DNA from 2 places in the Pseudaquabacterium inlustre genome. Region 2 is predicted to be linked to the other one. Evidence: predicted binding sites of a transcription regulator. Region 2 holds the regulator's gene; the other holds the start of a gene.
What was found. The regulator LexA, encoded in region 2, represses DNA repair genes until DNA is damaged. The targets are predictions, from matches to a motif close to ACTGTATNNNNATACAGT.
Positions count from the first base shown of each region.

Region 1: the regulator LexA is predicted to act here: its motif matches at 10,880-10,897, upstream of recA (recombinase RecA).

Region 1 is NZ_JBBUTH010000008.1:214,244-229,197, forward strand. Features, by position in the region: gene gatB (Asp-tRNA(Asn)/Glu-tRNA(Gln) amidotransferase subunit GatB) at 1-416, opposite strand, end outside; gene gatA (Asp-tRNA(Asn)/Glu-tRNA(Gln) amidotransferase subunit GatA) at 425-1,915, opposite strand; gene gatC (Asp-tRNA(Asn)/Glu-tRNA(Gln) amidotransferase subunit GatC) at 1,912-2,211, opposite strand; gene AACH10_RS15535 (rod shape-determining protein) at 2,483-3,526, shown strand; gene mreC (rod shape-determining protein MreC) at 3,599-4,603, shown strand; gene mreD (rod shape-determining protein MreD) at 4,600-5,124, shown strand; gene mrdA (penicillin-binding protein 2) at 5,121-7,193, shown strand; gene rodA (rod shape-determining protein RodA) at 7,190-8,344, shown strand; gene AACH10_RS15560 (sensor histidine kinase) at 8,395-9,924, opposite strand; gene AACH10_RS15565 (response regulator) at 10,063-10,734, opposite strand; gene recA (recombinase RecA) at 10,940-11,986, shown strand; gene AACH10_RS15575 (regulatory protein RecX) at 12,001-12,585, shown strand; gene sucC (ADP-forming succinate--CoA ligase subunit beta) at 12,835-13,995, shown strand; gene sucD (succinate--CoA ligase subunit alpha) at 14,013-14,912, shown strand.
Region 2 is NZ_JBBUTH010000009.1:12,681-27,634, forward strand. Features, by position in the region: gene AACH10_RS17540 (D-2-hydroxyacid dehydrogenase family protein) at 1-432, opposite strand, end outside; gene AACH10_RS17545 (DUF1993 domain-containing protein) at 590-1,102, shown strand; gene AACH10_RS17550 (hypothetical protein) at 1,105-1,506, opposite strand; gene AACH10_RS17555 (hypothetical protein) at 1,503-1,964, opposite strand; gene AACH10_RS17560 (penicillin acylase family protein) at 2,187-4,658, shown strand; gene AACH10_RS17565 (DUF3224 domain-containing protein) at 4,705-5,097, opposite strand; gene AACH10_RS17570 (helix-hairpin-helix domain-containing protein) at 5,097-5,393, opposite strand; gene lexA (transcriptional repressor LexA) at 5,393-6,067, opposite strand; gene AACH10_RS17580 (asparaginase) at 6,140-7,117, shown strand; gene AACH10_RS17585 (esterase-like activity of phytase family protein) at 7,144-8,595, opposite strand; gene AACH10_RS17590 (organic hydroperoxide resistance protein) at 8,703-9,137, opposite strand; gene AACH10_RS17595 (MarR family winged helix-turn-helix transcriptional regulator) at 9,183-9,719, opposite strand; gene AACH10_RS17600 (ABC-F family ATP-binding cassette domain-containing protein) at 9,858-11,882, opposite strand; gene AACH10_RS17605 (alcohol dehydrogenase catalytic domain-containing protein) at 11,924-12,967, opposite strand; gene prmB (50S ribosomal protein L3 N(5)-glutamine methyltransferase) at 13,016-13,912, opposite strand; gene AACH10_RS17615 (PilT/PilU family type 4a pilus ATPase) at 13,970-14,954, opposite strand, start outside.

The sequences.
Region 1 (14,954 bases), on a different contig from region 2:
CCGGCGTCTTCTTCCAGGTGGGCGCGGGTCAGGTTGACCACCTTCTCCACCGCCTTGTCACCCTCGCCCACGCGGATGGTGACGCGGCCACCCTGCACCACCGGGATCTCGTACTGGCTGATCTGGTAGCCCTTGGGCAGGTCGGGGTAGAAGTAGTTCTTGCGCGCGAAGATCGACAGCGGCGCCACCTTGGCGCCCACGGCCAGGCCGAAGCGGATCGCGCGCTCGACCGCGGCGCGGTTCATCACCGGCAGTGTGCCGGGCAGGGCCAGATCCACCGCGCAGGCCTGCGTGTTGGCATCGGCACCAAAAGCCGTGCTGGCGCCCGAGAAAATCTTGCTGGCGGTGGAAAGCTGGGCATGCGTCTCGAGGCCGATGACGACCTCGTAGCCGCGGATGAGGGCGGGTGTGCTCATGGGAACGATCAGATGCCGGCCGGGGCGCGGGTGTGCCAGTCGGTGGCCTGCTGCAGCGCGTGGGCGGTGTGCAGCAGCGTGCCTTCGGCGAAGTAGTTGCCGATCAGCTGCAGGCCCACGGGCATGCCGCCTTCGCCGAAGCCGGCGGGCAGGCTCATGCCGGGCAGGCCGGCCAGGCTGGCGGGCAGCGTGAAGATGTCGGCCAGGTAGGCCTGCAGCGGGTCGGCGTCCTGCGCGTGCAGGGCCCAGGCCACCGTGGGCGCCACCGGGCCGGCGATCACGTCGCACTGGCGGAAGCAGGCCTGGAAGTCGTCGGCGATCATGCGCCGCAGCTTCTGCGCCTGCAGGTAGTAGGCGTCGTAGTAGCCATGGCTCAGCACATAGGTGCCGATCATGATGCGGCGCTTGACCTCGGGGCCGAAGCCCTCGGCGCGGCTCTTCTTGTACATGTCCAGCAGGTCGGTGTACTGCTGGGCACGGTGGCCGAACTTGACGCCGTCGAAGCGGCTCAAGTTCGAGCTGGCCTCGGCCGGCGCGATGATGTAGTACACCGGAATCGACAGCTGGGTGCGCGGCAGGCTCACGTCCACCAGTGTGGCACCCAGCTTCTGCAACTCGGCCAGCGCGCCACGCACGGCGGCGTCCACATCGCTGGACAGGCCCTCGGGGAAGAACTCCCTGGGCAGGCCGATGCGCAGGCCGGCCAGCGGCTGGCTGGCGCTGGCGCCCTCGCGCGGCGTCAGCATCTGGGCATGAAAGTCCTGCGGCGGGCGCTGGGCGCTGGTGGCGTCACGCTCGTCGAAGCCGCTCATCGCGCCCAGCAGCAGCGCGCAATCCTCGGCGCTGCGCGCCATCGGGCCGGCCTGGTCCAGGCTGGAGGCGAAGGCGATCATGCCGTAACGGCTGCACACGCCGTAGGTGGGCTTGATGCCGGTGATGCCGGTGAAGCTGGCCGGCTGGCGGATCGAGCCGCCGGTGTCGGTGCCGGTGGCCGCCGGCAGCAGGCGCGCGGCCACCGCGGTGGCCGAGCCGCCTGAGGAGCCGCCCGGCACGCGCGTGGCGTCCCAGGGGTTGTGGGCCGCGAAGTAGGCCGAGTTCTCGTTGGCCGAGCCCATCGCGAACTCGTCGCAGTTCAGCTTGCCCAGGCTCACGGTGCCGGCGGCGTTCAGCCGGGCGACGACCGTGGCGTCGAAGGGGCTGGCATAGCCGGCCAGCATCTTCGAGCCGGCGGTGGTGGGCGCCCCGCGGGTGACGAAGATGTCCTTGTGCGCGATCGGCACGCCGGTCAGCGGGCCGGCCTGGCCGGCGGCGCGCTGCGCATCGGCGGCGCGGGCGCCGGCCAGCGCGGCCTCGGCATCCACATGCAGGAAGGCGCCGAGCGACTGTTGCGCCTCGATGCGGCCCAGCAGGTGGCGGGTGACTTCCTCGCTGGAAACCGTCTTGTCGGCCAGCGCGCGGCCGAGCTGGGCCACGCCCAGGTTGTGCAGATCGCCGCTCATTCAATGACCTTGGGCACGAGGAACAGGCCGTCTTCCACCGCTGGTGCGCTGGCCTGGTTGGCGGTGCGGTCGGGAGTCTCGGTCACGGCGTCGTCACGCAGGCGCAGCTCGACCGCGTGCAGCGCCGACAGCGGCGTGTACAGCGGCTCGACGCCGGTGGTGTCGACCGCGCGCATCTGCTCGACGATGCCGAAGAAGTCGTTCAGCTGGGCCAGCATCTGCGGCTCTTCGGCGGGGCTGAGTTCGAGGCGAGCCAGGTGCGCGATGCGGCTCACGTCCTGTGGGGTCAGGGGCATGGGGAATGGGTGCAACGGTGGGTTTCCGAAGGGGGAAACACCGGGGTGATGCGGTATTATCTTCGGTTATCCACACCCCTACGCGCCCGTTGTCGGCCGCAGCGTCTGCGCTGCCTTCGCCAGCGTTCCCGCAGGGGTGTGCCGAGCCCCATTCGAGCCTTTTCGAGCCCCCTTCCAGCCTGTGCGCCGCGCCCGTGATGGCCGCGCGCACCCCGGCGAACCCGCCGCCTGCTGCCGCGCGTCGCCTCTCCTGCCCAGATTGCGTCTCCCCATGTACGGATCCCTGCGCCGCTATTTCTCCACCGACCTGGCCATCGACCTCGGCACCGCCAACACGCTGATCTACGTGCGCGGCAAGGGCATCGTGCTCGACGAGCCCTCGGTGGTGGCCATCCGCCACGAAGGCGGCCCCAACGGCAAGAAGACCATCCAGGCCGTGGGCAAGGAGGCCAAGGCCATGCTGGGCAAGGTGCCCGGCAACATCGAGGCCATCCGCCCGATGAAGGACGGCGTGATCGCCGACTTCACCGTCACCGAGCAGATGCTCAAGCAGTTCATCAAGATGGTCCATCCGCGCTCGGTGCTGCGCCCCAGCCCGCGGATCATCATCTGCGTGCCCTGCGGCTCCACCCAGGTCGAGCGCCGCGCCATCCGCGAATCGGCACTCGGCGCCGGCGCCAGCGAGGTCTACCTGATCGAGGAACCCATGGCCGCGGCCATCGGCGCCGGCCTGCCGGTGAGCGAAGCCTCGGGCTCCATGGTCGTCGACATCGGCGGCGGCACCACCGAGGTGGGCGTCATCTCGCTGGGCGGCATGGTCTACAAGGGCAGTGTGCGCGTGGGCGGCGACAAGTTCGACGAAGCCATCATCAACTACATCCGCCGCAACTACGGCATGCTGATCGGCGAGCCCACCGCCGAGATGATCAAGAAGAACATCGGCTCGGCCTTCCCCGGCAGCGAGGTGAAGGAGATCGAGGTCAAGGGCCGCAACCTCAGCGAAGGCGTGCCGCGCTCGTTCACCATCAGCAGCAACGAGATCCTCCAAGCCCTGACCGACCCGCTGAACCAGATTGTCTCCAGCGTGAAGAACGCGCTGGAGCAGACGCCGCCCGAGCTGGGCGCCGACATCGCCGAACGCGGCATGATGCTCACCGGCGGCGGCGCGCTGCTGCGCGACCTGGATCGCCTGCTGGCCGAGGAAACCGGCCTGCCGGTGCTGGTGGCCGAAGACCCGCTGACCTGCGTGGTGCGCGGCTGCGGCATGGCACTGGAGCGCATGGAGCGCCTGGGCTCGATCTTCACCTCCGAGTAAGGTCCGAAGCACCGGCCGTGGCACACCCACCGCCGCGCCCGCCCTGACATTGCGCCTGCGCCGCAGCCCCTCATGTCGCTCGGCACGATCGACCGTACCCCGCCGCCCTTCTTCCGCCAGGGCCCGTCGGCACTGACCAAGCTGGTGCTGTGCTCGGCGCTGGCCGTCTTCCTGATGGCGGCCGACACGCGCTTCAAGCTCACGCGACCGCTGCGCGCCGCGCTGGCCACCGCGCTGCTGCCGGTGCAGCAGGCGCTGAAGTGGCCGGTGCGCCTGGCCGACGAGGCCGGCGGCTACCTGCAGGGCCTGGATGCCGCGCGCAGCGCCGAAAACGCCGCCCGCGTGCAGCTGGCGCGCCAAGCCGAGCGCGTGGCCCGCGGCGACCAGCTGGCCCAGGAAAACGCCCGCCTGCGCGCCTTGCTGGAATTGCGCCCGGCGCTGGCCGTGCCCTCGGTCAGTGCCGAGGTGCTGTACGAGGCCGCCGACCCGTATTCGCGCAAGCTGTTCATCGACCGCGGCGAGCGCCACGGCGTGACGCTGGGCGCGCCGGTGGTCAACGAGGCCGGCGTGCTGGGCCAGGTGACGGCGGTGTACCCGCTGTCGGCGCTGGTGACCTTGCTGACCGACCGCGACGCCGCGATCCCAGTGCTCAACGAGCGCACCCAGCAGCGCAGCGCGGCCTTCGGCGGCGCCGAGGGCGGCGGCGCGCTGGAGTTGCGCTTCGTGGCCGCCAACGCCGACGTGAAGGCCGGCGACCGGCTGCTGACCAGCGGCATCGACGGCGTCTATCCGCCGGGCCTGACCGTGGGCACCGTGACCCGCGTGGACCGCCGCGCCGATGCCGGCTTCGCCCGCATCCTGCTGGCGCCCGCGGCCGGCATCGACGGCGTGCGCCACCTGCTGGTGCTGCAGCCCACGGCGCAGCAGATGCCGCCACGGCCCGAGCCCGCGCCCGAGCCGGCCAAGGCCGACAAGTCCGCCAAGGGTGCCGGCAAGGCCGCGGCCAAGTCGGGCGCCGCATCGGCCACGGCCGCAGCGTCCGCCGCCCCTGCCAGCGCTGCCGGGAGCCGGCCATGATCCGCCCGCTGGGCTCCGCCAACCAGCTGCTGCTGCCGGCCAACCCGCTGTTCATCGGCTTCTCGCTGGTGCTGGCGGTGCTGCTGGAGATGACGCCGATCGGCCGCCATCCCGGCTCGCCCGACCTGGTGGCCCTGGTGCTGGTGTTCTGGAACGTCTACCAGCCGCGCCGCGTCGGCGTGGGCTGGGCCTTCGTGTTCGGCCTGGTGATGGACGTGCACGAGGGCGCGGTGCTGGGCCAGCATGCGCTGGCCTACACGCTGCTGGCCTACTTCGCGATCACCATGCACCGGCGGCTGCTGTGGTTTCCGGTGCCGGCGCAGGCGCTGCAGGTGCTGCCGCTGTTCGCGGCGGCGCACGGCGTGTCGCTGCTGGCGCGCATGATCGCCGGAGGCATGTTCCCCGGCTGGGGCCTGATGCTGGCGCCGCTGGCCGAGGCCGCGCTGTGGCCGCTGGTGGTGTGGCTGCTGCTGGCGCCGCAGCGCCGCGCCCCTGATCCCGACGAAAACAGACCGCTGTGACGGAACTGAAGGATCTGGATCGGGAGCTGGGGCGCTTTCGCACCCGCCTGATCGCCGCCGCGCTGTTCGTGCTGCTGTGCTTCGGCCTGCTGGGCACGCGGCTGTTCTGGCTGCAGGTGGTGCGCCACGATGACCTGGCCGAGCAGGCCGAGGCCAACCGCATCGCGGTGGTGCCCATCGTGCCCAACCGCGGCCTGATCATCGACCGCCACGGCGTGGTGCTGGCCACCAACTACTCGGCCTACACGCTGGAGATCACGCCGGCCAAGGTGCAGGGCGAGCTCGACAAGGTCATCGACGCGCTGGCCGAGGTGGTGGAGATCGCACCCAAGGACCGGCGGCGCTTCAAGCGCCTGATGGACGAGAGCAAGAGCTTCGAGTCGCTGCCGATCCGCAACCGCCTGTCCGACGAGGAACTGGCGCGCTTCACCGCGCAGCGCTTCCGCTTTCCGGGCGTGGATGTGCGCGCGCGGCTGTTCCGCACCTACCCGCTGGGCGAGACCGGCTCGCACCTGGTGGGCTACATCGGCCGCATCAACAACGCCGAGCAGAAGGCCATGGACGACTGGGCCGACGAGGACCAGGCCAACTACCGCGGCACCGAGGTCATCGGCAAGCTGGGGCTGGAGCAGCGCTACGAGCGCGAACTGCACGGCACGACCGGCTTCGACCAGGTGGAAACCTCGGCCGGCGGCCGCGCCGTGCGCCGCCTGGGCAGCCACCCGGCCACGCCGGGCAACACGCTGCGGCTGAGCGTGGACATCAAGCTGCAGATGCTGGTGGAGCAGCTGTTCGGCGAGCGGCGCGGCGCGCTGGTGGCCATCGACCCGCGCACCGGCGAGGTGCTGGCCTTCGTCAGCAAGCCCACCTTCGACCCCAACCTGTTCGTCGACGGCATCGACGTGGACAGCTGGCGCGAGCTGAACGAGTCCATCGACAAGCCGCTGCTCAACCGTGCGCTGCGCGGCACCTACCCGCCGGGCTCCACCTACAAGCCCTTCATGTCGCTGGCCGCGCTGGCCACCGGCAAACGCACGCCACAGCAGGCCTATGCCGACCCCGGCTACTTCAACTTCGGCAACCACCGCTTCCGCGACGACAAGGAGGGCGGCCACGGCATGGTGGACATGTACCGCTCCATCGTGCAGAGCTGCGACACCTACTACTACATCCTGGCCAGCGAGATGGGCGTGGACCTGATGGCCGAGCAGCTGGCGCCCTATGGTTTCGGCCAGCTCACCGGCATCGACCTGGACGGCGAGGTCAAGGGCGTGCTGCCCTCCACCACCTGGAAGCAGAACGCCTACCGCAAGCCCGAGCAGAAGCGCTGGTACGCAGGCGAGACCATCTCGCTGGGCATCGGCCAGGGCTACAACAGCTTCACCATCCTGCAGCTGGCCCAGGCCACGGCCACGCTGGCCGCCGGCGGCCAGCGCCACAAGCCCCACCTGGTGCGCGAGGTGGTCGACGTGGTGTCGGGCGCCTCGCGCAAGGTGGCCGCCGAGCCGCTGACGCCGGTGCCGATCAAGCCCGAGCACATGGAGGTGATCCGCCGCGCGCTGGTGGGCGTGAACATCGAGGGCACCTCGGCCACCGCCTTCCGCGGCGCCGGCTACCAGGCCGCCGGCAAGACCGGCACGGCCCAGGTGGTGAGCATCGGCAAGAACGAGAAGTACAACGCCGCCAAGATGGCCGAGCACCTGCGCGACCATGCGCTGTACATGGCCTATGCGCCGGCCGAGGCGCCGCAGGTGGCGCTGGCACTGATCGTCGAGAACGCCGGCTTCGGCGCCCAGGCGGCCGCGCCGATCGCGCGCCGCGTGTTCGACTACCTGCTGCAGGGCCAGTGGCCCAGCGACGAAGACATGGCCGCCACCCGCCAGGGCCAGAGCAGCGCACCGATCGGCACGCCGCGGCGCGCGGCCGAGGTGCCGCTGCCGGGCCAGCCGATGGCGCCGGCGTTGGGCGCCAGTGCCGCCAGTGCCGCCAGCGCTGCAAGCGCCGCCGGTGCCAGCAGTGGCGCCCGCACGGCCAGCGCCGCTGCGGCCACCCCAGGAGCCTCGCGATGAGCGTCGTGTTCGAACGGCCCAGCCTGTGGCAGCGCCTGAAGCCGGTACTGGGCGGCTTCGACGGCCCGCTGACCGCGGTGGTGCTGATGCTGGCCGCGCTCGGGCTGGTGACCATGTACTCGGTGGGCTTCGACCACGGCACGCGCTTCGCCGACCATGGCCGCAACATGATGATCGGCGCGGTGGTGATGCTCATCGCCGCCCAGGTGCCGCCGCAGCGGCTGCAGACGCTGGCCGTGCCGCTGTACACGCTGGGCGTGCTGCTGCTGCTGGCCACGCTGGCCTTCGGCATCACCAAGAAGGGCGCCACGCGCTGGATCAACCTGGGCATCGTGATCCAGCCCAGCGAGATCATGAAGCTGGCCATGCCGCTGATGCTGGCCTGGTGGTTCCAGAAGCGAGAGGGCCAGTGGCGCACGCCCGAGTTCGCCATCGCCGGGCTGCTGCTGCTGGTGCCGGTGCTGCTGGTGGCCAAGCAGCCCGACCTGGGCACGGCCATCCTGGTGCTCTCGTCGGGGCTGTACGTGCTGTTCTTTGCCGGCCTGTCGTGGCGGCTGATCGTGCCCGTGCTGCTGCTGGGTGCCGTGGGCATCACCACCATCGTGTTGATGGGCGACACGCTGTGCCAGCCCGAAGTGGCCTGGCACGGCCTGCGCGACTACCAGAAGCAGCGTGTGTGCACCCTGCTCGACCCCACGCGCGACCCGCTGGGCAAGGGCTTCCACATCCTGCAAGGCATGATCGCCATCGGCTCGGGCGGCCTCACCGGCAAGGGCTTCATGAGCGGCACGCAGACGCACCTGGAGTTCATTCCCGAGCGCACCACCGACTTCGTGTTCGCCGGCTTCGCCGAGGAGTTCGGCCTGCTCGGCGCCGGCCTGCTGCTGGTCTGCTACATCGCGCTGATCTTCCGCGGCCTGGTCATCGCGGCCCAGGCGCCCACCGCCTTCTCGCGCCTGCTGGCTGGCGCCATCACGCTGAGCTTCTTCACCTACGGCTTCGTCAACCTGGGCATGGTCAGCGGCATCCTGCCAGTGGTGGGCGTGCCGCTGCCCTTCATCAGCTATGGCGGCACTGCGATGGTGACGCTGGGCCTGGCGCTGGGCATGCTGATGTCCATCGCGCGCAGCCGCGGGCTGATGCAACGCTGACTGGGGCACCCGGCCTTGCGGGTACGCAAGGCCACCCGCCGGGCGGGTGCTCAGTCGGCTTGGGGCGGCCCAGCGCTCGACTGAGCCGCGTCTGCCACCGTCGGGCCCCAGGCCACCAGCGGAAAGCGCACCGTGAACAGCGCCCCCGGCGCCTGGCCCTGCGCCATCGCCACACTGCGTGGACGGGCGTCGGCGATGCTCATCTCGGCGCCATGCTGCTGCACGATCTCGTTGACGATGGCCAGGCCCAGGCCGCTGCCGTCGGTGTTGGTGCCGAGTGCGCGGTAGAAGGGCTCCAGCACCAGCGCGCGCTCGGCCTCGGGGATGCCCGGGCCGGTGTCCTCCACCTGCAGCACCACCACCTGGCCGAACGGGTCGTCCATCACGCGCACCGTCACCGTGCCCCCGGCCGGGGTGTACTGCAGCGCGTTGTCTACCAGGTTGCGCACCAACTCGCGCGCCATCACCGGCTGGCCCAGCAGGCGGCCGTGCAGTGCCGCGTCGGCCTCGGGGCCCTCGTAGCCCAGGTCGATGCGCTTGTCCATGGCCTTGGGTACGAAGTCGCGCACCGTCTCGCGCGCCAGCTCCACCAGGTTCACCGTCTCGGGCTGGCGCGCCAGCGTGCGTGCCTCGGCACGCGCCATGGCGAGCAGCTGGTTCACCATGTGCGCGGCGCGCTCGCTGGAATGCGCGATGTACTGCAGCGAGCGGCCCAGCGACTTGGCGTCCTGCTGGCCGGCGTCGATCTCGCGCTGCGCCAGCTCGGCCTGCATGCGCAGGCCGGCCAGCGGCGTCTTCAGCTGGTGCGCGGCATCGGCCAGAAAGCGCTTTTGCGTGCGCATCGACTGGTCCAGCCGCGCCAGCAGATCGTTGATGGCGCTGACCAGCGGCGCCACCTCCTCGGGCACGTCGCGCTCGGGCAGCGGCGCCAGGTCATGCGGCTCGCGGCGGCGGATGCGCTGCTGCAGTTCATTGAGCGGCTTGATGCCGCGCGCCAGCGCAAACCACACCAGCAGCACGGCCAGCGGCAGCACCACGAACTGCGGCACGATCACGCCCTTGATGATCTCGGTGGCCAAGCGCGAGCGCTTGTCCAGCGTCTCGGCCACCTGCACCAGCACCGGCAGTTCGCCCGGCACGCCGGTGGGCGGCAGCCACAGGTAGGCCACGCGCACGCCGTCGCCTTGCAGCTCGTCGTCGCGCCAGCGCAGCTCCTGCGGCGCGGCGGGGGTGTCCTCGGGAACCGGCAGGTTGCGGTCACCGGCCACGAATTCGCCCCGCGCCCCCAGCACCTGGTACAGCACGCGTTCGGCGTCGTCGGTGCGCAGCACCTCGCTGGCCACCTCGGGGTGGCGCAGCCGGATGGTGCTGGCCTTCTCGATGCTGCCCGGCTCCACCACCACCTGCCGCGCCACGGTGCGCGCCATGGCCGCCAGCTCACGGTCGAAGGGCCGGCTGGCGATGCTCTGCGCCACCAGCCAGGTCAGGGCCACGCTCAGCGGCCACAGCAGCAGCAGCGGCGCGAGCATCCAGTCGAGGATCTCGCCGAAGAGCGAGCGCTGTTCGCGGGGGGTGTCCATGGTGATGCGTGGCAGGATAACGCCCGGCCGTTCGCACAGCGCGAACCCAACCCAGCGATCGCCGCGGATCCGGCTCTGCCGGGCCGCTCGCGATGCCCCCTTGAGGGGGAAGCGCCGCAGGCGCCTCGGGGGTGGGCCTCAGTTCGGAATTTTCTCGAGGCAATAGCCCAGCCCCCGCACCGTGGCGATGCGGATCGGCCCCTGCTCGATCTTCTTGCGCAGGCGGTGGATGTAGACCTCGATGGCGTTGTTGCTGACCTCTTCGCCCCACTCGCACAGGCGCTCGACCAGCTGGTCCTTGCTCACCAGCCGGCCGGCGCGCTGCAGCAGAACCTCCAGCAGGCTCAGTTCGCGGGCCGACAGTTCCACCATCTGGTCGCTGATGTACGCCACGCGGCCGGTGGCGTCGAAGGTCAGGGGCCCGTGCTTGATGACGTTGGACGCCGCGCCCAGGCCGCGCCGCGTCAGCGCGCGCACGCGCGCCTCCAGTTCCTGCAGCGAAAACGGCTTGGCCATGTAGTCGTCGGCGCCCAGGTCCAGGCCCTTGACACGCTGCTCCACCGAATCGGCCGCGGTCAGGATCAGCACCGGCACCGCCGAGCCGCGGCCGCGCAGCTTGCGCAGCACGTCGAAGCCATGCATCTTGGGCAGGCCCAGGTCGAGGATCAGCAGATCGAACTCGTGCGCCGCCAGCGCCGCATCGGCCTCGCTGCCGCTGCCCACCTGATCCACCGCGTAGCCGGTGGCCCGCAGCGAGCGCAACAATCCGTCGGCCAGCACCTGGTCGTCTTCCGCGATGAGAATCCGCATCTTCGTCTCCTGCTGGTGCCCTGCCGTGACCAGAACCCGGCGCGCACCGGCCGGCTGGACTCGAATTGATTCTAGGCAGCCCGACACTTGCACATCCTGACAGCACGGCCCGGCGCGGGTTCATCTGCACTGTGGACTTGACCAGGCTGTTCAAACATACAGTAACTCGGCTATCATCGGGCCACGTACCCGAGGAGAGCCCACCATGGACGCACCCGTGAAAGCACTGAACACCGAAAAAGCCAAGGCCCTGCAAGCCGCCCTCGCCCAGATCGAGAAGCAGTTCGGCAAGGGGTCCATCATGCGGCTGGGCGACGGCGAGGCCGTCGAGGCGCTCGAGGTCGTCTCCACCGGCTCGCTGGGCCTCGACATTGCGCTGGGCGTCGGCGGCCTGCCGCGCGGCCGCGTCGTCGAGATCTACGGCCCCGAGTCCTCGGGCAAGACCACGCTCACGCTGCAGGTCGTGGCCCAGATGCAGAAGCTGGGCGGCACCTGCGCCTTCATCGATGCCGAACACGCACTCGACACCGCCTACGCGCAAAAGCTCGGCGTCAACCTGCAAGAGCTGCTGATCAGCCAGCCCGACACCGGCGAGCAGGCGCTCGAGATCGTCGACGCCCTGGTGCGCTCCGGCTCGGTCGACCTGGTCATCGTCGACTCGGTGGCCGCGCTCACCCCCAAGGCTGAACTCGAAGGCGAGATGGGTGACAGCCTGCCCGGCCTGCAGGCCCGCCTGATGAGCCAGGCCCTGCGCAAGCTCACCGCCACGATCAAGAAGACCAACTGCATGGTCGTCTTCATCAACCAGATCCGCATGAAGATCGGCGTGATGTTCGGCAACCCCGAAACCACCACCGGCGGCAATGCGCTCAAGTTCTACAGCTCGGTGCGCCTGGACATCCGCCGCACCGGCAGCATCAAGCGCGGTGAAGAGGTCATCGGCAGCGAGACCAAGGTCAAGGTCGTCAAGAACAAGGTCGCGCCTCCGTTCAAGACCGCCGAGTTCGACATCCTCTACGGCGAAGGCACCAGCCGCGAGGGCGAGATCATCGACATGGGCGTCGAGGCCAAGATCGTCGACAAGTCCGGCGCCTGGTACGCGTACAACGGCGAGAAGATCGGCCAGGGCAAGGACAACGCCCGCGAGTTCCTGCGCGAGAACCCCGACATCGCGCTGGAAATCGAAAACAAGGTGCGTGAGGCCCTGGGCGTGCCGCTGCAGCCCGGCCCGGCCGGCGACGCCGAGGCCTGAACCCAGGCACCGGGGTGCCGCCGCGTCCCGCCTCGCTGAAAGTGCGCGCGCTGCAATGGCTGGCGCAGCGCGAGCACAGCCGCGCCGAATTGCGCGCGCGGCTGCTGCGCGCCGCCGCCGGCCGACCGGTGCCGCCACCCGCCGTCAGTGCGCCGGGTTGGGCGGCCCCGCTCGAAGGCCCGGCGGGCGACGGTGATACCTTCGCGGCCGATGCCCCCGACGATGATTCGCAGGCGGGCGCTGATCCGGTCGATCACGCCCCCGAGGTCGATGCGCTGCTCGACTGGTTGAGCGCACGCGGCTACCTGTCCGACCAGCGCTTCATCGACAGCCGCATCCACACCCGCCAGGGCCGCTACGGCAACCTGCGCATCGAGCGCGAACTGGCCCAGCACGGCCTGGCCCCCGACGCCGACACCCGCCAGCAACTGCGCGACACCGAACTGGCCCGCGCCCATGAGGTCTGGCAGCGCAAGTACGGCGCGCCCGCGGCTGACCCCGGCGAGCGGCTGCGCCAGATGCGCTTTCTGGCCGGCCGAGGCTTCTCGTCCGACGTGGTGCGGCGCGTCATCCGCGGCCTGACCGACGACGAGGCCTGAAGCCTCCGGAGCCCCCCCATCCAGGGGCCCCCTCCAGCGCCTGCCAACCCGTCTTCACGACGTGCCGAAACGGCACAAGCGCAATGCCCGACTGCGCCACCGCGACACTCGTTCGGGTTTTCCGCAGTGCAACATGATAAATTGCGCAGGTTTGCTCGCCCCGCCTCGGGCGCCGGGCCAACACCGGGCTTGCCCACGGCGCGCCGTGCGCAGGCAGCACAAAGTTCTCTCGACAGCCAAGAGCCCACGATGAAAATCCACGAATACCAAGGCAAGGAAATCCTGCGCCAGTTCAATGTGCCGGTGCCGCGCGGCATTGCGGCGTTCTCGGTGCAGGAGGCGGTGGAAGCCGCGCAGAAGCTGGGCGGCCCGGTGTGGGTGGTCAAGGCGCAGATCCACGCGGGCGGCCGCGGCAAGGGCGGTGGCGTGAAGGTCACCAAGACGCTCGACGGCGTGAAGGACTTGGCCGGCCAGATCCTGGGCATGCAGCTCAAGACCCACCAGACCGGCCCCGAAGGCCAGAAGGTGCGCCGCCTGTACATCGAGGAAGGCGCCGACATCGGCAAGGAGTACTACGTCTCCCTCGTCACCGACCGCGCCTCGCAGAAGGTCGCCTTCATCGCCTCCAGCGAAGGCGGCATGGACATCGAGGAAGTGGCCCACGCCACGCCCGAGAAGATCACCACCGAGCTGATCGACCCGCTCACCGGCCTGGGTGACGCGCAGGCCCGCAAGATCGCCGAGGCCATCGGCCTGAAGGGCGTGTCGGTCGACCAGGCCGTGCCGCTGTTCCAGAACCTGTACCGCTGCTACATGGACACGGACGCCAGCCTGGTGGAGATCAACCCGCTGAACTGCGACAGCAAGGGCAACCTGATCGCGCTGGACGCCAAGTTCAACTTCGACGCCAACGCGCTGTTCCGCCACCCCGAGATCGTGGCCTACCGCGATCTGGACGAGGAAGATCCGGCCGAGGTGGAAGCCAGCAAGTTCGACCTGGCCTACATCAGCCTGGACGGCAACATCGGCTGCCTGGTCAACGGCGCCGGCCTGGCCATGGCCACGATGGACACCATCAAGCTGTTCGGCGGCGAGCCGGCCAACTTCCTGGACGTGGGCGGTGGCGCCACGGCCGAGAAGGTGACCGAGGCCTTCAAGATCATGCTGAAGAACCCGGACGTCAAGGGCATCCTGGTGAACATCTTCGGCGGCATCATGCGCTGCGACACCATCGCCGAGGGCGTGATCACGGCCTGCAAGGCGGTGAACCTGGGCGTGCCGCTGGTGGTGCGCATGAAGGGCACCAACGAAGACCTGGGCAAGAAGATGCTGGCCGACAGCGGCCTGCCCATCATCGCCGCCGACACGATGGCCGAAGCCGCGACGAAGATCGTCGCCGCCGTCAAGTAAGCCCAGGAGAACACGACATGTCCATCCTCATCAACAAGGACACCCGCGTCATCACGCAGGGCATCACCGGCAAGACCGGCCAGTTCCACACCAAGGGCTGCCAGGCCTACGCGAATGGCAAGAACGCCTTCGTGGCGGGCGTGAACCCGAAGAAGGCTGGCGAGAGCTTCGAAGGCATTCCCATCTACGCCAGCGTGAAGGAAGCGGCCAGCGCCCAGGGCGCCACGGTCAGCGTGATCTACGTGCCGCCGGCGGGCGCCGCGGCCGCGATCTGGGAAGCGGTGGAAGCCGACCTGGACCTGGCGATCTGCATCACCGAAGGCATTCCGGTGAAGGACATGCTGGAAGTGCGCAACAAGATGAAGGCCAAGGAAGCGGCCGGCGGCAAGAAGACGCTGCTGCTGGGCCCGAACTGCCCGGGCCTGATCACGCCCGAAGAGATCAAGATCGGCATCATGCCGGGCCACATCCACCGCAAGGGCCGCGTCGGCGTGGTCAGCCGCTCGGGCACGCTGACCTATGAAGCCGTGGCGCAGCTGACCGAGCTGGGCATCGGCCAGTCCAGCGCCGTGGGCATCGGCGGCGACCCGATCAACGGCCTGAAGCACATCGACGTGATGCGCCTGTTCAACGACGATCCGGACACCGACGCGGTGATCATGATCGGCGAGATCGGCGGCCCCGACGAGGCCGAGGCCGCGCGCTGGGTGAAGGCGAACATGAAGAAGCCGGTGGTGGGCTTCATCGCCGGTGTGACCGCCCCTCCGGGCAAGCGCATGGGCCATGCCGGTGCGCTGATCTCGGGCGGCGCCGACACGGCCGACGCCAAGCTGGCGATCATGGAGGAGTGCGGCTTCACCGTCACCCGCAACCCCAGCGAGATGGGTCGCCTGCTCAAGGGTCTGCTGAAGATCTGAGCCCCGGCGCACCAACGGCGCCGCTGAGGCGCCGCGACCGGT
Region 2 (14,954 bases):
GGGCGGCATCGACGCCGACTTCAGCCCGCTTTGCTGCCAGGCGCCGTGCTTGAGGTTGCCCACGTACTGCGGCAGGCGGCGCATGGCCGCCATGATCAGCGCCCAGGTGAGTTCGGCCGGCGCCACCGGCGAGCCCACGCCCTCGGCCACCGCGATGCCCAGGCGGGTGCAGGTGTCGATGTCGATGTGGCTGCCCACCTTGCCGGTCTGGGCGATCAGGCGCAGCTTGGGCAGCTTCTCGAGCAGGGCCTTCGGGAACGCGGTGCGCTCGCGGATCAGCACCAGCACCTCGGCGTCGCGCAGGCGCACCGACAGCTGACCGATGCCCTTGACGGTGTTGGTGAAGACCTTGGCGTTGAAGGGCTCCAGCAGCGGCGCGCAGCGCAGCTTGCGCACGGCGTCCTGGTAGTCGTCCAGAATGATGATATTCACCGGGGCATCTCTTTGCACATCAACCACTTAGAAGCCGATGTGCATCCGCTGCATGCACATCCATTGCTAAGTATTGTGCCCGCTTCGGCAAGGTCTGGTGGCAGTGGCTAGCATGTCCGCTGTTTCATTAACGACATCTCACACGGAGACAAACACGATGCCTTCCATCAGCATGCATTCGGCCAGCGTGCCGCTGTTCCAGAAGCAGCTTGGCGCCATGCTGGCCTGGCTGGACAAGGCCGAGGCCCATGCCCAGGCCCGCGGCTTCAGCCCCGACAACTACCTGCAGCTGCGCCTGGCGCCCGACATGCTGCCCTTCGTGTCACAGATCCGCATTGCCGGCGACACGGCCAAGGGTTGTGTGGCGCGCCTGGCCGGCGAGGAGCCGCCGAAGTTCGACGACGACGAGACCACCTTCGCGCAGTTGCGTGGCCGCATCCAGAAGACGCTGGACTACATCGGCTCGGTGCCGGCGGCCGCCATCGACGGCAGCGAGTCGCGCGAGATCGTGCTGCCGATGCGCCACCGCGATCCGCTGCGCTTCACCGGCGAGGTGTACCTGCGCCACTGGGCGCTGCCGAACTTCTACTTCCACGTCACCACCGCCTACGCGCTGCTGCGCCATGCCGGCGTGGCGCTGGGCAAGGGTGACTATCTGGCGATGGGCTGAACCTATCGAACTCCATAGGGGAGAAGTTCGCCGGCGTTGGGAAACACGCTGTCGAGCGCGCCCTGCAGTTCGCTTTGCGCGCGCTCGGTGGTGCGGCCCTCGCCGGCCAGCGCGCTGAACACCGCGCCGCGCAGCAGCCACAGGTCCAGCGGCTCCTGCGTCTGGCGCACCTGGTAGCGCAGCCAGTCGCCGCGCGGCCCATCCACCAGCGCGGTGGCGGCCATGAAGCGCTGCTTGATGTCGACGAAGCAGCGCCGCGCCGCGATGCGGGCGTGGCGGTCCTGCGGCAGGCCGGCCTCGGGCAGCCAGGCCGCGCCGGGCGCCCAGGGCGCCTGCGAATCCGGGGCCCCGATGGCCTCGGGGCGGGACGACAACGCCGGCACGGTCTGCAGCATCGGGATCATCCGTTCACCACCATCGGGTTGGGGGCAGTGCGCTGGGCGCGCACCGGAAAGTGCCGGTTCAGCCGCTCGATGCGGCGCTCGGCCTCGGCCTGGTTCAGCGCCACGGCCACCACGCCGTAGACCCGCGAGCGCAGGTGCCACAGCTCGCGCAGCGAGCGGGCCCGGGCGATGCGGTCGCCCAGGTCCCAGGGATCGGGCCCGGACAGGTCGGCCAGGCAGGCGATGAATTCGTCGCGCGCCAGCGTCAGCTGGTCGACCGGCGGCAGCGTGCTGCTGTGCGTCCAGCCCGGGCGGCTGTCCAGCCAGCGGCGCACCTTGGCGCGCCAGCCCAGCGACGAGGGCCACAGCTCCGGCGGGCACACCTCGATGCGGGAGTTCATCAGGCTGGAACTCGGCGGCACGCGGCGGTTCACCAGGCGGAGCATCCAGTCGGTCATCGGGCGCTTGTGGACAGTCATGGGGGGTACATCGGCAACAGACGCTCGGGTCTGAAGGGCCCCGGCACCAACGACCGGCGCAGCGGGCTTGGGGGGATTGTTCGGGGGCAGGCCTGTCGCCAGTGGGGTGAACAGGGCGGCGAAGCGCGCCCAGTTCGGTGCCGGGCGCGGGCGCTGATACGCTGCGGTACCGGCGCGGCCGCCACGGCCCGTCCCGAGCAAGACCTTGTGAGGACACCCCCGATGACCCGACGCTGGCTCCGCCGCATCGTCACCCTGCTGTTGTGGCTGCTGATCGGTGCGGCCGTTGCCGGCTGGATCTACAGCCGCCGCGTGCTGCCGCAGACCGAGGGCACGCTGAGCCTGCCCGGTCTGCGCGCCGAGGTGCGCATCGAGCGCGACCGCCACGGCATCCCCACCATCCGCGCGGCCAGCGTCAGCGACGCGATGTACGGCCTGGGCGTGGTGCATGCGCAGGACCGGCTGTGGCAGATGGAGACCCACCGCCGCATCGGCGCCGGCCGCCTGGCCGAGGCCTTCGGCGACGGGGCGCTGGACACCGACAAGTTCATCCGCACGCTGGGCGTGCGCCGCGCCGCCGCGGCGCAGTGGGCCAAGGCGAGCCCGGCCGCCCGCGAAGCACTGACCGCCTATGCGGCCGGCGTCAACGCGGTGATCGCCCAGCTGAAGGCGCGGCCGCCCGAGTTCATGCTGCTGGGCATCCAGCCCGAGCCCTGGACGCCCGAGGACAGCCTGTCGTGGGCGATCATGATGGCGCTGGACCTGGGCGCCAACTGGCAGGCCGAGGTGCTGCGCCTGCGCCTGGCCATGCTGCTGCCCAAGCCGCGCATCGACGAACTGATGCCGCCCTATGCCGGCGACTCGGTGCCGGCCACGCAGGACTACGTGGCCTTCTACCGCGGCCTGAAGCTCGATGCCCGCCAGGCCGGCGCGCCGGGTCTGCCGGGCCTGGGCGATGCCCACCTGCAGCGCCTGCTGGCGCTGGCGCCCGAGGCCGAGATCGACGGCCTGGGCAGCAACAGCTGGGTGCTGGCCGGCAGCCGCAGCACCACCGGCGCGCCGCTGCTGGCCAACGACCCGCACCTGAAGCTCTCGGCGCCGGCGCTGTGGTACTTCGCGCGCCTCGTGGCGCCGGGGCTGGACGTGGCCGGCGCGTCGATGCCCGGCCTGGCGTCCATCGTGATGGGCCAGAACGCGCGCATTGCCTGGGGCATGACCAACACCGGCCCCGACGTGCAGGACACCTACCTCGAACGCCTGCATGCCAGCGATCCCGCGCAGTACCAGACGCCCGAGGGCTGGGCCCGCTTCGAGACCCGGCAGGAGCAGATTGCCGTTCGCGGCCAGGCCCCGGTGACGATCACCGTGCGCAGCACACGCCACGGCCCGGTGATCTCGGACGTGGCGGTGGCCGGCGTGGCCGACGAGGCGCTGGGCCCCAAAGCCAAGCCCGGCTACGTGCTGGCATTGCGCTGGACCGGGCTCGATACCGACCAGGACATCATGGCCGCCTCGCTGATGATGATGGCCGCCGATTCGGTGGAGGCCTTCGTGCAGGCCGCCTCGACCTGGGTGGCACCGATGCAGAACATGGCCGTGGCCGACCGCGACGGCCACATCGGCCTGGTGTCGCCCGGCCGCGTGCCGCTGCGCAAGCCCGACAACGACCTGCAGGGCCTGGCCCCGGCGCCGGGCTGGGATGCGCGCTACGACTGGGCCGGCTTCCTACCGGTGGCCGAGCTGCCGCAGGTGCGCGACCCCGCCAAGGGCTATGTGGCCAACGCCAACCAGAAGATCACGCCGCCGGGCTACCCGCACTTCATCAGCCACCAGTGGGCGCTGCCGTTCCGCCACCAGCGCATCGAGCAGATGATCGACGCCCGCCCCAAGCACAGCCTGGATGACCTGGCGGTGATGCATGGCGACGTGAAGTCGCTGGCCGTGGCGCGCCTGCTGCCGCGGCTGCTGCAGGCCCGGTCCAGCCACCCGCTGGCCGCCGCGGCGATGAAGGCCCTGCAGGGCTTCGACGGCACCATGGCCGCCGACCAGGCTGCGCCGCTGATCTTCTGGGCCTGGAACCGCCAGTTGTCGCAGCGCGTGCTGGCCGACGAGGTGGGCGCGGCGATCTACGAGCGCATGCTGGGCCAGCGCGGCTACTTCGACGCGCTGGAAGGCGTGCTGGCGCGCGACGACGGCTGGTGGTGCGACGACAAGGCCACGCCGGCGGTGGAAACCTGCGCCGAGCAGGTGAACGCCGCCTTCACCGCGGCGCTGGACGAACTGCAGGCGCTGCAGGGCGCCGATGTGGCCGCCTGGCAATGGGGCCGTGCCCACCAGGCCCGCAGCGAGCACCGGCCGTTCTCGCGGGTGAAGGCGCTGGCGCGCTGGTTCGAGATCCGCCAGCCGGTGGGGGGTGACACCTACACGGTGAACGTCAGCCGCGTGAGCCTGAAGCCCGACGCCACCACCGGCGAGTACTACCTGGACGAGCACGGCCCCAGCCTGCGCGGCCTGTACGACCTGGCCGACCGCGGCCGCTCACGCATCGTGCACAGCACGGGCCAGAGCGGCATCCCGTGGTCGCCGCAGTACCGCAGCCTGGCCGAGGTGTGGCGCGGCGTGGGCTATGTGCCGCTGTTTCCGCCGGCCGGCGGCGAGGGCTGGCAGACGCTGGTGGTGACGCCGGCGAAGTAGCCGGCGAAACCGCGGCCAAAGCAGCCGCCAGCGGGCTGGCCGGGGGTCAGGGCAGCGTGTACTCGAAGCGGTAGCGGTGCACGCCGCCTTCGATCTCGATCATGAACTGCCCGCGCAGCCCGGACAGTTCACCGGTGCCGGAATCGGGCACCACGGTGATGGACAGCTGACGCGTCGTGCGGTCCATGCTGCCGCTGTGCTGGAACACGAAGCTGCCGCTGAGCCCGTGCAAGCTGCCGGTGAAGCGTTCGATGGCCACATAGCCGGCCGAGCCCTGGGTGGTGGTCAAGGCCGTGAGCATGCGGCCCGCGCCGGTTCCGGACAGGTCGCCGCTGAAGCGCTTGTCCAGTCGCATCTCGCCCAGGGCGTTGCCGTCGGCGGTATCGGCCTGGCCTTGCGGCGTCATCTGCACCTCGAAGGTGCCGGTGGCTTCTGGCATCACAGACTCCCGTACAGCCGCTTGCGCTCGGCGGTGTAGGCCCACCAGGGGGCGGGGGCCGCGCCGCGCATGAAGTCGGTGGCGGCCATGAAGGTGTCGAGCACGCAGGGGTCCTGGCGCTTGCCGCTGAGCGTGCACAGCGACTGGTACAGCGAGAACGCGTCGCGCTGCGCCAGGTCTTGGGGGTACCGGATGCCCAGGGCGCGCAGATCGGCCGCCATGCTGGGGCCGATGTTGGGCAACTGCTCGAGCGCCCGGCACTCGGCAGCGCTGCGGGCCTTGGGCGACTTGATCATCACATCAGCATGGTGTTGCGGATCAGGCCCACCGCCACGCCCTCCAGCGCGAAGCTGTCGGCGTCCGTCACCTGGATCACCGGGTAGTCGGGGTTCTCGGGCAGCAGCTCGATGCCGTTGCGCGTGCGGTGCAGGCGCTTCACGGTGACGTCGTCGCCCAGCCGGGCCACGACGATCTGGCCGTTCTTGGCGTCGCTGGCCTTCTGCACGGCCAGCAGGTCGCCGTCGAGGATGCCGGCGTCGCGCATGCTCATGCCGCGCACGCGCAGCAGGTAGTCGGGCTTGCGCGGGAACATCGAGGCCTCGACCACGTAGCTCTGGTCGATGTGCTCCTGCGCCAGGATCGGGCTGCCGGCGGCCACGCGGCCCACCAGCGGCAGCGTGAGCTGGGCCAGGCTGGGCAGGGGCAGCGAGAATTGGCGGCCGCGTGACTCGTTGACCGCACGCAGCGTTTCAGAGCGCAGGCGGATGCCGCGCGAGGTGCCGCTGACCAGCTCGATGACGCCCTTGCGGGCCAGGGCCTGCAGATGCTCTTCCGCCGCGTTGGCCGACTTGAAGCCGAGCTCGGCCGCGATCTCGGCCCGCGTGGGCGGCGAGCCGGTACGTTCGATCGTGCTTTGCACCAGATCGAGAATCTGCTGCTGGCGCGGGGTGAGCTTGGGGCCGTCGGGCAAGAAGGGCAGACCGGTCATGCACGCTCCTGAGTTTCCATCCAGTGACTGTATTTTCATCCAGATGAGGGCCTGATGCCAAGCCTTTCCGACGCAATTTCCGATGCCGGGCGCGGCGCGCGCGCCACGGTGGTGATCCTGGGCACCGGCGGCACCATCGCCGGCACCTCGGCCCGGGCCGGCGACAACGTGGGCTACACCGCCGCCCAGCGCAGCGTGCAGGACCTGCTGGCGGCCGTGCCGGCCCTGGCCGCGCCCGGCGCGCCGGCCATCGAGGCCGAGCAGCTGGCGCAGCTGGACAGCAAGGACATGGACCATGCCACCTGGCTGGCGCTGGCACAGCGCGTGCAACTGGTGCTGGCGCGGCCCGAGGTGGCCGGCGTGGTGATCACCCACGGCACCGACACGCTGGAGGAAACCGCCTGGTGGCTGCACAGCGTGCTGGCGACGCCCAAGCCGGTGGTGCTGACCGCGGCGATGCGCCCGGCCACCGCGCTGGCCGCCGACGGCCCGCAGAACCTGCTGGACGCCGTGACCGTGGCCGCCACGCCAGGGGTGCAGGGCGTGCTGGCGGTGCTGGCCGGCCAGGTGTTCGGCGCCTTGGGCCTGCGCAAGGCGCACACCTACCGGCCCGATGCCTTCACCGCCGGTGATGGCGGGCCGATCGCGGTGGTGGAGGAAGGGCGGCTGCGCCCGTTCCGGCCCTGGCCGGTGGCGGCAGGGCGCGGCGCCGCCGCGCTGCCGGCCGATCCGCAGGCCTGGCCCTGGGTGGAGATCGTTGCCAGCCACGCCGGCGCGCGCGGTGACGGCGTGCGGGCGCTGGTGGCGGCCGGCGTGCGTGGCCTGGTGGTGGCCGCCACCGGCAACGGCACGGTGCACCGCGAGCTGGAGGCGGCACTGGCCCAGGCGCAGGCGGCCGGCGTGGTGGTGTGGCGCAGCACGCGCTGCGCCGACGGCGTGCTGATCGGGGCCGTGGCCGAGGCCGCCGGCGCCGCCGCGGCCCTCTCGCCCTGGCAGGCGCGCGTGGCGCTGATGCTCAGCCTGATGGGCTGAGCACCGGCGCCCTGGCGCCTTCACCCTCAGGCGTGCTGGCGGCGGCGGCGGGCCAGCGCGCCCACGGCGGCCAGGCCACCGGCCATCAGCGCCCAGGTGCCGGGTTCGGGCACCGGCGCGGTGTAGCCGTTGACCTCGGCGGTGTAGGCGTGCAGCACGCCGGGCAGCAGGCTGTAGGCGCTGGTCAGCGTGGCGGCGGTGCTGCTGTTGCTGGTCAGCACGCAACCGGTGGTGCTGCCCACCGGGCACTGGATCGAGCTGGCGTAGGGGTCTGCCTTGCTGAAGTCGAACCACACGTCGAACTGCACGTTGCTGCCGTTCTGCGTGACGCTGTAGTCGTTGTCGGTGCCGGCCAGGATCAGGTAGCGGCCGTCGGCCAACTGCGGGCCCACGGCCAGGCCTTCCCACTTCTCGGGCGACTTGTTGCCCAGCGCGGCCAGCGTGTTGGCGTCCAGGTCGATCACCTTGGCGCCCTTGGTCACGGCGCTGAAGCCGTCCGGCAGCGCGCCGGAGGCGGGCAGCGCGATGCCGCTGACGTCGGTGGCGCCGGCCAGGTCGATCATGAACACGTTCTTGTCGGGGCTGGCCACGGTGGCGCCCACGCCCACGCCGCGGTTGTTGCGTTCCAGCACCATGAACTTGTCATTGCCCAGCGCCACGATGGCCGAGATGCCGCGGCCCTGGCCGCTGCTGTCGAGCTTGTAGGCGTACTGCGCTACGGCCGTGCCGCTGTCGGTGTCGTACTTGACGATGCGGCTGTAGACGCTGCGCGTGCCGGTGGCTGTCAGTCCATCGTCGGCCAGGCCGTTCTGCAGCACCGCGTAGGCGTACTTGCCGTCCGGGCTGATGGCCAGGCCCTCGAGGCCACGGTTGCCTTCGCGGCCGGTGGTGGGCGGCGTGGTGTTGTAGTTCACCGTGCCATTGACCTGGGGCACCAGGTTGGCCGGCACGGTGTAGGTCTTGACCAGTTGGCCGCTGCGGTTGAATTCGTAGACCGACGGGCCGTACTCGTCCGAGACCAGCAGGTTGCCGTTCTTCGGGTTGACGACCATGCCCTCGGGGTCGAACGAGGTGCCCAGCACGCTGCTGGGGTTGGGCGCCAGGCCGTTCAGCGCCACGCCGGCGGCGTTGCTGAACTTGATCGTCTGCACGACCTGGAAGTTGCTGATGGCGCCAGTGGTGGCGTTGACGTCCAGCGTGAAGCGCTGGATGCGCGTCTCATACGGCAGGGTGCCGCCGCCGGGGCCACGATCCGACAGGCCCCACCATTCGTTGCGGGCGCGGTCGTAGTAGAGGTCGGAGAAGAAGCCGACGCGGCTGTCGAAGGTGCTGCCACCGCTCAGGTCGGGCGTGCTGCCCGAGATGGCCAGGCCATTGACGAAGCTGACGCTGGAAACGGTCTGGGCCGAGGCGGCCTGGCTGAACAAGGCGGCCGCGGCGGTGGCCAGGGCCAGGGTCGTCAGACGGGGGCGAAACATCGTGGACATCTCCGGAAACCTTTGGAAACCGGAGAGCCTCGCGGCGGCGCATGTCCGTGCTGTGACAGGCGCCGCGGACCCCTTCAGACCAGGGGTCGTGGGATCGGTCAGACCACCGTCAGCGTCACATCCACGTTGCCGCGCGTGGCGTTGCTGTACGGGCAGACCTCGTGCGCCGTGGCCACCAGGGTCTCGAGCTCGGCGCGGTCCATGCCCGGCACCGAGATGCGCATGGCCACGCTGATGCCGAAGGCGCCGGCCTTGCCGGTCATCGGGCCGATGCCGACATCGCTGGTGATGCTGACTTCGGCCGGCAGGCGCTTGCCCTGGCGGCCGGCCACGGCCTTCATGGCGCCGATGAAGCAGGCCGAGTAGCCGGCAGCGAACAGCTGCTCGGGGTTGGTGCCGGCGCCGTCGTCGCCGCCCAGGGCCTTGGGCGTGGACAGCGTGGTCTTCAGGCGGCCGTCGTTCGATTCGGCGGTGCCGGCGCGGCCCCCGGTGGCGGTGGCGGTGGCGGTGTACAGGGCGGTGTCGATGGCCATGGTGCGAATCCTTTGCACGGCGGTTGGGGAAAGGTGCCGCGGCGTTCAGGCCGCGGCGGGAGGGGAAGCGTCGTTGGCCGCCTGGCGCAGTGCATCTCGCAGCTGGTCACGCAACTGCTTCAGGCGGGTGGTGAGTTCGGCGATCTCGGCCAGGTCGCAGGCCGAGGCGCAGGCGATGGCCTGGGGCACGGCCACGGCGCGGGCCTTCAGCGCGCGGCCCTCGGCCGTGAGCTGCAGCAGCACGCGGCGCTCGTCGGCCGCGTCGCGCTGGCGCAGCAGCAGGCCCTGGGCCTGCAGGCGCTTGAGCAGCGGCGTCAGCGTGCCCGAGTCGAGCTGCAGGCGCTCGCCGACCTGCGAGACGGTGACGCCGTCGCCCTCCCACAGCACCAGCATCACCAGGTACTGCGGGTAGGTCAGGCCCAGCGGCTCGAGCAGTGGCTTGTAGGTCTTGGTCATGGCCAGCGAGGCCGAGTACAGCGCAAAGCACAGCTGGTGGTCCAGCGCCAGCCAGGCCGCGGCGTCTTGCGGGGCCGCCGTAGCGGGCAGCGGGCTGGCGGTGGTGCGGGGGCGGCGCGAGGGCATGGGCTGAACTGTAGTTGGCAATTTAATTGCACACAATTTAAAAGGACTTTGAGAGGCCGGACAGCAAGGCTGCCCGGCCCGGATGGGTGCCGTGTCCGCGAGGGCGGGTCGCGCCGCGCCGCGGCGCGTGGGGTGGCCTCAGCCGCCGGCCGACGCGTTGATCGCTTCGATCTCTTCCTGCAACTCCAGCCAGCGCTCTTCCAGCATCGCGATCTCGGCGCCGATGTGGTTGAGGCGGCGGCCGGCCTCGGCCATCTCCGAGCCGGCGATGCTGCCGTCGGCGAACTGCGCCTCCAGCGCGGCCTTCTCGGCGCCCAGCTTCTCCATGCGGCCGTCGATCTGGCCCAGCTCGTTGCGCAGCGGCCGGGTCTTGTTGGCCAGTTCGGCGCGGGCCTGGGCTGCGGCCTTGCGGTCGTCCTTGCGGTTGCCGGCGTCGGCGGTCTTGGCGACCGGGGCGGGCGCCTTGGCGCCGGCCTTGCCGCTTGCGGCCGCCGGCTCGTCGCTGGCCAGCTGCGGCTTGGGCGGGGGCGGCGGCTCCAGGCCGCGGGCCACGGCGCGGCTGACTTCCAGCAGCCACTTCTGGTAGTCGTCCAGGTCGCCGTCGAAGGGCTGCACGCCGCCGGCCGTGACCAGCCAGAACTCGTCGCACACCTCGCGCAGCAGCGCACGGTCGTGGCTGACCAGCAGCACCGTGCCCTCGAACTCGTTCAGCGCGATCGACAGCGCCTCGCGGGTGCTCAGGTCCAGGTGGTTGGTCGGTTCGTCCAGCAGCAGCAGGTTGGGCTTTTGCCAGACGATGGTGGCCATCACCAGGCGCGCGCGCTCGCCGCCTGACAGCGTGCCCACCTTCTGGTGCACCATGTCGCCGACGAAGCGGAACTGGCCCAGGAAGTTGCGCAGTTCCTGCTCGCGCCCCTCCTGGCCCTGCACGCCCAGTTCGCGTGCCAGGCGCACCATGCGCTGCAGCGGCGTGTCGTCCTCGCTGAGCAGGTCGAGTTCCTGCTGCGCGAAGTAGCCGATGGCCAGGCCCTTGCCCTCGGTCAGCGTGCCGTCCAGCGGCGCCAGCGCATGGGCCACCGTCTTCACGAAGGTGGACTTGCCCTGGCCGTTGGCGCCCAGGATGCCAATGCGCTGGCCGGCCAGCACGGTGCGGTTGATGTTGCGGACGATCGGCTTCTTGCCGCCATCTTCCAGCGTGTAGCCACACACCAGATCACGGGCGGTGAGCATCGGGTTCGGCAGGTTGCCCGGCTCGCGGAAGTTGAAGGAGAAGTCGCTGTCGGCCAGCACCGGGGCCAGCTTCTCCATGCGCGCCAGCGCCTTGACGCGGCTTTGCGCCTGCTTGGCCTTGGTGGCCTTGGCCTTGAAGCGGTCGATGAATCGCTGCAGGTGGGCGATCTTGTCCTGCTGGCGCGCAAAGGCCGCGGCCTGCTGGCTCAGGCGCTCGGCGCGCATTTCCTCGAAGGTGGTGTAGTTGCCGCCGTAGCGCGTCAGCCGGGACTCGTCGAGGTGCAGCGTGACGTTGGTGATGGCGTCGAGGAACTCGCGGTCGTGGCTGATCACGATCATCAGACCTTGGAAGCGCTTCAGCCAGCCTTCCAGCCACACCAGGGCGTCGAGGTCCAGGTGGTTGGTGGGTTCGTCCAGCAGCAGCAGGTCGGCCGGGCACATCAGCGCGCGGGCCAGCTGCAGGCGCATGCGCCAGCCGCCCGAGAAGCTGTCCACCGGCGCATCGAGCTGGTCGAGCTTGAAGCCCAGGCCCAGCAGCAGCGCCTGGGCGCGGGCGCGGGCGTCGAAGGTGCCGGCGTGCTCCAGCGCCACATGCGCCTCGGCGATGGCATGGCCGTCGCCGCTGGCCTCGGCGGCGGCCAGCTGCTGGCGCGCCTCCAGCAGCGGGATGTCGCCGTCGAGCACGAAGTCGGTGGCCGGCTGCTCGGTCTCGGGCATGTGCTGGGCCACTTCGCCCAGGCGCCAGGTGGGCGGCATCTCGGCGTCGCCGCCATCGGCCTGCAGCCGGCCGGCCAGCAGTGCGAACAGGCTGGACTTGCCGGCGCCGTTGCGGCCCACCAGGCCCACGTGCTCGCCGGGGTTGAGGGTGACGCTGGCGTCTTGCAGCACCACCTTGACGCCGCGCCGCAGCGTGAGGTTCTTCAACTGGATCATCGGGATCGCGGCGGTTCAGCGCCGCTCAGGTATGCAGGGGTTCAGGAGGTGGCCGCGAGATCGAGCACGACTCGCGCGCCGATGCGGCCGGCGCGCATTTCGTCGAGCACGGCGTTCACGTCGGCCAGCGGGCGCTGCTCGGCATGGCAGTGCAGCTGGCCGGCGGCGGCCATGGCCAGCGTGGCGCGGATGTCGTCGCGCGTGCCGATGCTGGAGCCGACGATGCGGAACTCGCCGCCCACCAACTGCAGCGCGGCAAAGCTCAGCGGCTCGGGCGGCAGTCCGACCACCGACAACGTGCCGCCGGGGCGCAGCGCCTTCAGCGCCAGGTCATAGGCCGCGCGGGCGGCCGATGTCACCACTGCCACATGCGCGCCACCGAGCGCGCGCAGGGCCTTGGGCGTCTCGGGCGCGCGGGCGTCGAAGGCGTGGGCCGCGCCCAGCGCGCGGGCGCTGGCCAGCTTGTCCTCGGCCACGTCGAGCGCGATGACCTCGGCGCCCATCGCGCGGGCGATCTGCACCGCCAGGTGGCCCAGGCCACCCACGCCCACCACCGCCACGCGCTGGCCGGCGTGCACGCCGGCATTGCGCAGCGCGCGGAACGAGGTGACGCCGGCGCAGAACAGCGGCGCCGCCTCGGCGTTGCTCAGTGCATCGGGCACCGGCAGCGCAAAGTCGGCCTTGGCGCGCATGAACTGGGCATAGCCGCCGTCCACCCGCAGGCCGGTGATCAGCGTGTTGCGGCACAGGTTCTCCAGGCCGTCACGGCAGGGCTCGCACTGGCCGCAGGCCCAGTGCATCCAGGCCACGCCGACGCGCTGGCCCAGCGCCAGCTGGCGCACGTCGGCGCCGCGCTGCACCACGGTGCCCACCACCTCGTGGCCCAGGATCAGCTCGGGCTTGGTGATGGGCTTGAACGGCGGCGTGTCGCCGTCCAGGATGTGCAGGTCGGAGTGGCACACGCCGCAGGCCTGCACCTGGATCAGCACCTCGTCGGCGGCCGGCACCGGCAGCGGCAGCTGGCGCAGCGCCAGCGGCTGGCCGAAGCCCTGCATCACGGCGGCGTGCATCTGGGTGGGCAGCATGGCGGTGTCTCCTTCAGGCGGCGGTGGGCGGGTCGGATCGGCCGCGGCTCAGCCGGGCAGGGCACCCGGTGCGGTCAGCGCCTCGCGGGTCAGCAGCAGCACCTGGTCGTCGCCGGCGCTGGTGGGCAGCCACACCGGCTCCAGCGCCGGGAAGGCGGCCTCGAAGTGGGCGCGCTCGTTGCCGATCTCCAGCACCAGCACGGCGGTGTCGGTCAGGTGCGCCGGCGCCTGGCGCAGCAGCGTGCGGATGAAGTCCATGCCGTCGCTGCTGCCGGCGGTGTTGCCGTCCAGCGCCAGCGCCGGCTCGGCGCGGTACTCGGCCGGCAGCCCCGCCATGGCCTGCGCGTTGACATAGGGCGGATTGCACAGGATCAGGTCGTAGCGCGCAGCGCCCACCGCGCCCAGGCCGTCGCCCTGGCGCAGCGTGATGCGATCGCCCAGGCCGTGGCGCGCCACGTTCAGCGCGGCCACGGCCAGCGCATCGGCGCTCAGGTCGGCGGCGTCCACCGTCACCTCGGGCCAGGCCATCGCGGCCAGCACGGCCAGGCTGCCGTTGCCGGTGCACAGGTCGAGCACATGCTCGGTGTGCTCGCCCAGCCACGGGTCGATGGTGCCGTCGGCCAGCAGTTCGGCAATGAAGCTGCGCGGCACGATGACGCGTTCGTCCACCGTGAACGGCACGCCCTGCAGCCAGGCCTCGCCGGTCAGGTAGGCGGCCGGCTTGCGTGTGGCGATGCGCTCGTCCACCAGGCCTTCAGCCTGCGCCTGCTGCTCGGGGGTGACGGGCTGGTCGGCCACCTCGTCCAGCGCGTCGAGCGGCTGGCCCAGGCGCCACAGCACCAGCCAGGCCGCCTCGTCGAAGGCATTGGTGGTGCCGTGCCCAAATGAAACGCCCGCCGATTCGAGGCGGGCGCTCAGGGCGTGGATCAGGTCGATGACGGTCATGGCCAGGGTGCGGAGGTCAGGGGCCGGCGCGCGGGACGCGCCGGCCGGAATGGGGGCTCAGCGCGTCACCGGCGGAAACTGCACCGGCGGGCCGCCGGGCATGCCGGCCATGCGCTGCGACAGCGCGCCCTCGGGCACGATGTCGACGGTGAAGTCGGTGAACTGCGCGTCGTCGGGCTCGTCACGGCGTGGCGGCGTGCGCGAGGCGCTGGTGGTCTGGTTCTGCAGGCGCCACAGCAGGTCGGTGGTGGAGTCGGCATTCGCCAGGCCTTCGTCCCGCGTCACCGTGCCATCGGTGATCAGCCGGGCGATGTCTTCCTCGAAGGTGCGCGAGCCCTCGGCCACCGAGCGCTCCATCGCCTCCTTGATGCCGGCGAAGTCACCCTTCTCGATGAGCTCGGCCACCAGGTTGCTGTTGAACAGCATCTCGACGGCCGGCACACGGCCGCCGCCGTTGGCGCGCAGCAGGCGCTGCGACACGATTGCGCGCAGGCCCGAGGCCAGATCGCCCAGCAGCACCGGGCGCGTCTCGGGCGTGTAGAACGACAGGATGCGGCCCAGCGCGTGGTAGCTGTTGTTGGCGTGCATGCTGGCCAGCACCAGGTGGCCCGACAGCGCATAGCTCAGCGCGCCGGTCATGGTCTCGCGGTCGCGGATCTCGCCGATCATGATGCAGTCGGGCGACTGCCGCAGTGCATTGCGCAGCGCCACCTGGATCGACTCGGTGTCGCGGCCCACCTCGCGCTGGTTGACCACACACTTCTTGCTCTGGAACAGGAACTCGATCGGGTCCTCGATGGTGAGGATGTGGCCCGGCGCGGTGCGGTTGCGCAGTTCCAGCATCGAGGCCAGCGTGGTGCTCTTGCCCGAGCCGGTGGCGCCCACCATCAGGATCAGGCCGCGCTTTTCCAGCACCAGCTCGCCCAGCTTGTGCGGCAGGTGCAGCGTCTCCAGCGGCGGGATGTCGTGCGGGATGTGGCGCACCACGCCCGCCACCGAGCCACGCTGCTTGAACGCCGACAGCCGGAAGCTGCCGACGCGG